One region of the Streptomyces sp. NPDC051452 genome, then DNA from elsewhere that is predicted to be linked to it. Evidence: riboswitches for the same ligand, from Rfam matches in the RefSeq annotation. Region 1 holds a riboswitch; the other holds the start of a gene.
What was found. Region 1 has a riboswitch for S-adenosylmethionine ahead of ACIBA9_RS14105 (aminotransferase class V-fold PLP-dependent enzyme). Riboswitches for the same ligand answer to the same signal wherever they lie in the genome.
Positions count from the first base shown of each region.

Region 2: another riboswitch for S-adenosylmethionine. It lies ahead of thrC (threonine synthase); the one in region 1 lies ahead of ACIBA9_RS14105 (aminotransferase class V-fold PLP-dependent enzyme).

Region 1 covers NZ_JBITEB010000004.1:407,104-411,262, reverse strand. Annotated here, with positions in the region: gene ACIBA9_RS14115 (cytochrome bc complex cytochrome b subunit) at 1-466, shown strand, start outside; gene trpD (anthranilate phosphoribosyltransferase) at 587-1,651, shown strand; SAM riboswitch class IV at 1,731-1,847, shown strand; gene ACIBA9_RS14105 (aminotransferase class V-fold PLP-dependent enzyme) at 2,012-3,397, shown strand; gene ACIBA9_RS14100 (Lrp/AsnC ligand binding domain-containing protein) at 3,407-3,688, opposite strand; gene ACIBA9_RS14095 (rhomboid family intramembrane serine protease) at 3,685-4,159, opposite strand, start outside.
Region 2 covers NZ_JBITEB010000018.1:50,763-54,921, reverse strand. Annotated here, with positions in the region: gene ACIBA9_RS31650 (trehalose-6-phosphate synthase) at 1-1,150, opposite strand, end outside; gene ACIBA9_RS31645 (glucosyl-3-phosphoglycerate synthase) at 1,249-2,193, opposite strand; SAM riboswitch class I at 2,323-2,465, shown strand; gene thrC (threonine synthase) at 2,483-3,766, shown strand; gene ACIBA9_RS31635 (MoaD/ThiS family protein) at 3,763-4,041, shown strand.

The DNA.
Region 1 (4,159 bases):
GGTCTACATGATCGGTCTGGTGGGCGGTGGCAACGACCTCATCGCCACCCACTTCCACCTGTCGATCAACGCGGTCACCTGGTTCGTCCGGATCTTCTTCTTCGCCGGACCGGTCATCGCGTTCATCGCCACCAAGCGGATCTGCCTCGGCCTGCAGCGCCGGGACCGCGAGAAGGTGCTGCACGGTCGCGAGACCGGCATCATCAAGCGGCTGCCGCACGGTGAGTTCATCGAGGTGCACGAGCCGCTCAGCCAGGAGCAGCTGCACACGCTCACCGCGCACCACCAGTACCGGCCGGCCGAGATCGGCCCGACGGTCGACGAGAACGGCGTCGAGCGCAAGGTGAAGGCCACGCAGAAGCTGCGTGCGAAGCTCTCCAGCGCCTTCTACGGCGAGGACAGCCAGATCCCCAAGCCGAGCGTCGAGGAGTACAAGGAGATCACGAGCGGCCACGGCCACCACTGATCCTCGCGTCGCCACACCACGGTGAAGGGCCCCGTCCGGGTTGCGGACGGGGCCCTTCACCCTGTTCCGGGCTGGATAGGGTGGTCTACGACTTGCAGGACTGTGTACGAGGAGCGGCTGATGAGCGCTGTGACCCCCGCTGGAGGCGACACCGCGGCGGGCCGTTCCTGGCCCGTCCTGCTGAACGGCCTGCTGAACGGCCGTGACCTGAGCGCCGACGAGACCGCCTGGGCGATGGACCTGATCATGCGCGGCGAGGCGACCGACGCGCAGATCGCCGGCTTCATGGTGGCGCTGCGGGCCAAGGGCGAGACGGTCGAGGAGATCTCCGGGCTGGTCCGGACGATGTACGAGCACGCCAACGTGATCGAGGTGCCCGGCCCGGCCGTCGACATCGTCGGTACCGGCGGTGACGGCGCCAAGACGGTGAACATCTCCACCATGTCCTCGATCGTCGTCGCGGGCACCGGTGCGAAGGTCGTCAAGCACGGCAACCGCGCCGCCTCCTCCGCCTCCGGGTCCTCCGACGTCCTGGAGCAGCTCGGGATCAATCTCGGCCTGACCCCGAGACGGGTGGCGGAGGTCGCCGAGGAGGCCGGCATCACCATCTGCTTCGCGGTGAAGTTCCACCCGTCCCTGCGCCATGTGGCCGCCGCGCGCGGCCAGCTGGGCATCCGGACCACCTTCAACGTGCTGGGTCCGCTGACGAACCCGGCCAAGGTGCGGGCCCAGGCGGTCGGCGTGGCCGACCCGCGGATGGCGCCGATCGTGGCCGGTGTGCTCGCCGAGCGCGGCAACTCGGCGCTGGTCTTCCGGGGCGACGACGGCCTGGACGAGCTGACCGTCACCGCCACCTCCCGGGTGTGGGTGGTGCGCGACGGCAAGGTCACCGAGGAGACCTTCGACCCGCGGGACGTGGGCATCGACCTCGTTCCCGTGGACGCCCTGCGCGGCGCGGACGCGGCCTACAACGCGGAGGTCGCCCGCCGTTTGCTGGACGGCGAGCGGGGCCCGGTGCGCGACGCGGTGCTGCTGAACTCGGCGGCCGCGCTGGTCGCCCTCCATCCGACCGACGCGTCCCTCGCCGACCAGCTGCGCGCCGGCATGGCCAAGGCGCGGGAGTCGATCGACTCGGGCGCCGCCAAGCGGTCGCTGGAGCGATGGGTGGCGGCCACCCACGCCTGACCCGGTCCCGTACGAGGCGCGGTCCACATGGCGGACCGCGCCTTGCGCGCCGAAGATCGTGTGGCAGGATACTGAACCAGGTCATGAGTGACAGTCATGAGGCCCCGGCCGACTGTCCGGCAACCCTCCGTCCGTGGCGGGGTGCCCCGGGTGAAGACCAGGTCGTGGACAGCAAGGTCCGCGGCAAGCGCGGACCCCTCACGAATCTCCAGGGGTCCTGGTCGTCGAGGGAGCCTTCCGTGAGCAAGCGAATGCGATAGGGCCGCAGAGCCCCGCCTCCGCATCCCCCTTTTCCCCTCGCCCGCGCTGGAGCCGTGTCCGCTCGCGCGGTGAGTTCCAGCTGCCCACGGGAGTTCCCGCATGTCCGTCACCACTGCCACCACTGCCACCACTGCCGCCACCACCGCCGACCAGCCCGTCTGTGCCCCGCTGCCCGTGCTGGGCCGGGACGTCACCGTCCCGCTCGTGACCGGCGGCGAGGTCGGCTACGCCGCGCTCGACTACGCGGCCAGCGCCCCCGCCCTGCAGCGCGTCTGGGACGACGTCGCCGCCTACGCCCCGTACTACGGCAGCGTCCACCGCGGTGCCGGCTACCTCTCGCAGCTCTCCACGGACCTGTTCGAGAACGCCCGCAAGACGGTCGCCGCCTTCCTCGGCTGCCGCGCCGACGACCAGGTGATCTTCACCCGGTCGACCACCGACTCGCTGAACCTGCTGGCCCGCACGCTCCCGGCCGGCTGCCAGGTCTTCGTGTTCGAGACCGAGCACCACGCCTCCCTGCTGCCGTGGCAGGACGCCCGCGTCACCTACCTCGACGCCCCGCGCACCCCGCGTCAGGCCGTCGAGACCCTGGAGCGGGCCCTCGCCGACCGCGACCCGCACGGCCCGGCGCTGGTCTGCGTCACCGGCGCCTCCAACGTCACCGGCGAGCTGTGGCCGGTGCGCGAGCTGGCCGCGGCCGCCCACGCGCACGGGGCCCGGATCGTCCTCGACGCCGCCCAGCTCGCCCCGCACCACCCGGTGGACCTGCGCGACCTGGACGTCGACTGGGTCGCCTTCTCCGGGCACAAGCTGTACGCCCCCTTCGGCTCCGGTGTGCTGGCCGGCCGCGCCGACTGGCTGCGGGCGGCCGAGCCGTACCTCGCGGGCGGCGGCGCCAGCCGCAAGGTCACCCGGCGGGCCGACGGCGCGGTGGACGTGGAGTGGCACGAGAGCGCCGCCCGGCACGAGGCCGGCTCCCCGAACGTCATCGGCGCCTACTCCATCGCGTCGGCCTGCAAGGCGCTCACCGAGGCCGGCTGGGACACCCTGGTCGCCCGGGAGCGGCACCTGGTCCGCACGGTCCGCGAGGGCCTCGCCGACGTCCCCGAGGTGCGGTTCCTGTCCCTCTTCGGCGACGACGCCCCGCGCGTCGGCGTCCTCTCCTTCGTCGTCGAGGGCTGGAACAGCTCCCACTTCGCCGCCGCCCTGTCCGCCGAGTACGGCATCGGCGTCCGCGACGGCCTCTTCTGCGCCCACCCGCTGGTCCGCACCCTGCTGGGCAGCGACCCGCAGACCCAGGGCGAGTGCGGGGCGCCGGAGGCGGCGCCGGGGGAGAAGTCCCTCAACGCGATCCGGGTGAGCTTCGGCGCCGGCACGCCCGACGAGCACGTGGAGCGGTTCGTCACGGCGGTCCGGGAACTGGTGGCCCAGGGTGCGAAGTGGCGCTACCGCACCGAGGACGGCCGCTGCGTCCCGGCGGTCTGAGACCGAACCCTAGTTGTCCAGGCCGATCGCGAACGCGGCCTCCAGGTCGTGCTGGGAGTAGGTACGGAACGCCACGTGCGTGTCCGTACCCTCCACGCCCGGAATCCTGCTGATCCGGCCGGGGATCACCTCGGCCAGGTCCTCGTGCCTGCGGACCCGCACCATGGCGATGAGGTCGTAGGTGCCGGTGACCGAGAAGACCTCGCTGACGCTCTCCAGCCCGGCGATCTGTTCCGCGATCTCGGGGATCCGGTCCACGCTGGTCTTGATGAGGACGATCGCGGTGATCACGGCTGGTTCTCTCCCTCGGACGCCGGGGCCGGTGCGGACCTCACTCTAGTCGCAAGGCCGTAGCGCACCCACGCGTAGCCGAAGCCGAGGCCGAAGCCCACCAGGTGGGCCAGGTAGGCCACGCCCGGGCCGTCGGAGGCGCGGCCCGCCGCGAGCCACTGCAGGGCCGCCCAGAAGGGCAGGACGACCCAGGCGGGGAAGCGCAGCGGCAGGAAGAACAGAAACGGCAGGAGACTGGTCACGCGGGCCCGGGGGAACAGGTAGAGGAAGGCGCCGAGCACCGCCGAGATCGCCCCTGAGGCGCCCACCAGCGACTGCTCGGAGGCGGCGTTGGCGGCCGCGTAGCCGAGCAGGGCCAGATATCCGGAGCAGCAGTAGAAGAGCACGAACCGCACCCGGCCCATCCGCTCCTCGGTCATCGCCCCGAAGACGAAGAGGAAGAGCATGTTGCCGAGCAGATGCACCCAGCTG
Region 2 (4,159 bases), on a different contig from region 1:
TGCCGTCCCGGATGGGGTTGACGAGCGCCACGTCGGCGAGTCGGTAGGCGGCCAGCGAGCGCGCGAAGTCGTCCTTGACGTGCAGTACCACCGGCGTCCAGCCGGCCGTCCCGTACTCCGTGTTGATCTCGTCGGCGACCCGCCGCACCTCGGCCGTGTAGTCGCGGTACACGGCCAGGTCCTGCCGGGAGGGGTAGGCGAACGCCACGTGGACGACCCGCTCGCGCCACTCGGGGTGGTCCTCGAGCAGCTGCCGGTACGCCAGCAGCCCGCGCACGATGTTCTTCGACAGCTCGGTGCGGTCGACGCGGACGATGGCCTTGCGGCCCTCGCCGATCTCCTCCCGCAGTGCCGCCATCCGCTCGTCGACGTCCGGCTCGTGGGCCCGCTCGCGCAGGAAGTCGGCGTCCGCGCCGAGCCCGTGCACGCCGATCCGGGTGCCCGAGGGGATGCCCGGGCCGAGCACCGCGTGACAGCAGTCCCGGAAGGCGTCCGCCCAGCGCCGGGTGAGGAAGGCCGCCCGGTCCGCGCCCAGGATGCCGGTCAGCAGCTCGGCCGCGATGTCGTCGGGCAGCAGACGGAAGTAGTCCGGCGGCGCCCACGGGGTGTGCGAGAAATGGCCGATGCGCAGGTCGGGGCGGAGCCGGCGGAGCATCCGGGGGGCGAGGGCCAGGTGGTAGTCCTGGATCAGCACCGCCGCGCCCTCGGCCGCCTCCTCGGCGAGCGCCTCGGCGAACGCCTGGTTGTAGGCCTCGTAGGAGGCCCACCGCCGCCGGAACTCCGCGTCGAAGACCGGCTCCAGCGGTGTCTGGTAGAGCAGGTGGTGGACGAACCAGAGCACCGAGTTGGCGATGCCGTTGTACGCCTCGGCGTGCACCGTCGCGTCGATGTCCAGCATCCGTACCCGCTGCCCGCCGGTCTCCTCGGCCGGCAGCAGCCCGCCGCCCGCGCGCCGCACGGCCGCCCGGTCACCGTCGCCCAGCGCGGCGCACACCCACACCGCGTCGGTGTCCGGCCCGATGGCCGACAGCCCGGAGACCAGCCCGCCGCCGCCCCGTTTGGCGCGCAGTGAGCCGTCGTCGAGCATCTGATACGAAACCGGGCCGCGATTGGACGCGACCAGCACCTCAGCACCGTGCGTGGAAGCCATACGCCTCAACCTAGCCCGGCCCGGAAACGCTCAAACGTACGGTCCGCCCCGCAAGGGGCTGTATACGGCCGTTCTCCGGCGGCGGCCGCCCGTGTCCCTCAGGCCACCCGGCGTGCCGCGTACTCCGCGATCTCCGTCATCGGCGGCCGTTCCTCGGTGTCCACGGAGTAGGTGCGCGGCCTGAATCCGTCCGCGCCCCGCTCGAACTGGGTGAGGGAGGGCCGGACCAGGTGTCCGCGGGCCAGCCGCAGCTGGGCGGTGCGGTAGATGGCCGCCGCCATCCGGCCCAGCGCCTGGCCGTCCTGGTGGCGGTGCTTGCGCACGCCCACGTCCACCTGGGCCAGCGCGTCGAGCCCCACCAGGTGCAGGGCGTCCACCAGCATCCCCAGCTCCACGCCGTAGCCCACCGGGAACGGCAGCCGTTCCAGCAGGGAGCGGCGGGCCGCGTACTCGCCGCCCAGCGGCTGCACGAAACCGGCCAGCTGCGGCCAGTGCAGGTTCAGCAGCGGGCGCGCCATCAGTTCGGTGACCCGGCCGCCCTGTCCCGTGGCGCCGCCGAGCGGGCGGTCGTACATGCCCTTGACGAGGTGCACGCCGGGGTCGGTGAGCAGCGGACCGACGATCCCGGAGACGAAGTCGGAGGAGAACTCCCTGAGGTCGGCGTCGATGAAGCACACGATGTCCCCGCCGGTGACCAGCAGCGAGCGCCAGAGCACCTCGCCCTTGCCGGGGACGGCGGGGAGCCGGGGCAGGATGTCGTCGCGGTGGACGACCCGGGCGCCCGCCGCGGCGGCGACCGCCGAGGTGCGGTCGGTGGAGCCGGAGTCGACGACGACGATCTCGTCGACCAGCGGCACCTGTTCCACGAGGTCGTGCCGGATCACCGCGACGATGTCGCCGACGGTCTCCTCCTCGTTGAGCGCGGGCAGGACGACGCTGATCGTCTGCCCCGTGCGCTGCTTTGCGGCCAGGAGCCCGTGGAGCGGACGATCGGTCACGGACCAGGAGCGGGTGGCCAGCCAGCGCTCGACTTCTTCCAGCACGGTCTGCGGCTCCTCACGTTGTCTCGCGGTTCGGACGACTATCTCAACTGTCCTGGCCTTCGGTTACAGTCTTGAACAACGCCGGTGACCATCGCATGTCGGGGGTCGCGCGCGTTCACAACCGAATACCGCTCATCCAGAGGGGCAGAGGGACACGGCCCGATGAAGCCCCGGCAACCCTCCAGCCGGCACTCGTCTTCCACGCGAGGCTCCCGGCTAGGGAAGGTGCCAAATCCGTCTCGCGGCGAGACGCGTCGCGAGGAAGATGAGGAGAAAGGGCCTCGCCTCCATGGCTGCGCAGACAGTTGCAAGCACCGGCAATCCCACCGTCGACCTCGGGCCCGCCGCGGCCCTGAGCTGCCGCGAGTGCGGTCACCGCGTCCCCCTCGGCCCCGTCTTCGCCTGCGCGGAGTGTTTCGGTCCGCTGGAGATCGCCTACGACTTCTCCGGCTATGACGCCGAGGAGCTGCGGGCGCGTATCGAGGCGGGCCCCGCGAACATCTGGCGGTACGCGCCGCTGCTGCCCGTGCCGGCCGACGTCGCCGACAAGCCCAACCTCAACCCGGGCTGGACCAAGCTGGTCAAGGCCGACAACCTGGCGGCCGAGCTGGGCGTGACCGGCGGTCTGTACGTGAAGGACGACTCCGGCAACCCGACGCACTCCTTCAAGGACCGCGTCGTCGCCCAGGCCCTGGAGGCCGCCCGCGCCTTCGGCTTCAGCACCCTCTCCTGCTCCTCCACCGGCAACCTCGCCGGTGCCGTGGGTGCCGCGGCGGCCCGCTCCGGCCTGCGTTCGTGCGTGTTCATCCCGCACGACCTGGAGCAGGGCAAGGTCGTCATGGCCGCGGTCTACGGCGGGGAGCTCGTCGGCATCGAGGGCAACTACGACGACGTGAACCGCTTCTGCTCCGAGCTGATCGGCGACCCGGCCGGCGACGGCTGGGGGTTCGTCAACGTCAATCTGCGGCCGTACTACGCGGAGGGGTCCAAGACCCTGGCGTACGAGATCTGTGAGCAGCTCGGCTGGCGCCTGCCGGACCAGATCGTGGTCCCCATCGCCTCCGGCTCCCAGCTCACGAAGATCGACAAGGGGTTGCGCGAGCTGGTGGAGCTGGGACTGGTCGAGGACCGGCCGTACAAGATCTTCGGCGCGCAGGCCGAGGGCTGCTCGCCGGTGTCCACCGCCTTCAAGGCCGGCCACGACGTGGTCCGCCCGCAGAAGCCGGACACCATCGCCAAGTCCCTCGCCATCGGCAACCCGGCCGACGGGCCGTACGTCCTGGACATCGCGCGCCGCACCGGCGGTTCCGTGGAGGACGTGACGGACGAGGAGATCGTGGACGCCATCAAGCTGCTGGCGCGCACCGAGGGCATCTTCGCGGAGACGGCGGGCGGGGTGACCGTCGGCGTCACCCGCAAGCTGCTCAAGGAGGGCGTGCTGGACCCGGCGAAGAGCACGGTCGTGCTGAACACCGGCGACGGACTGAAGACCCTCGACGCGGTGGCCGGCACCGGCCTGACCGCCACCATCCGCCCCACCCTGGACTCCTTCCGAGAGGCTGGCCTCGCATGAGCGTGACCGTTCGCATCCCGACCATCCTGCGCACCTACACCGGCGGGCGGGCCGAGGTCGCCGCCGAGGGCGGGACCCTCGCCGAGGTCATCGAGGACCTGGAGAAGAACCACGCGGGGATCGCCGCCCGGGTGCTGGACGACCAGGGCAGGCTGCGCCGGTTCGTCAACGTCTACGTCAACGACGACGACGTCCGCTTCGAGCAGGGCCTCGAGACGGCGACCCCCGAGGGCGCCGGTGTGTCGATCATTCCGGCCGTCGCGGGCGGCTGCTGACGGAATGACCGATCATTACCTTCGGTAACAGCGGTTACGTATTGTTCATGGGATTGCCCCCTCCGTGAGAGAAGCGGAGGGGGCAATTCTGTGTGATTGAGCGCGGTAGAGTTGGGGA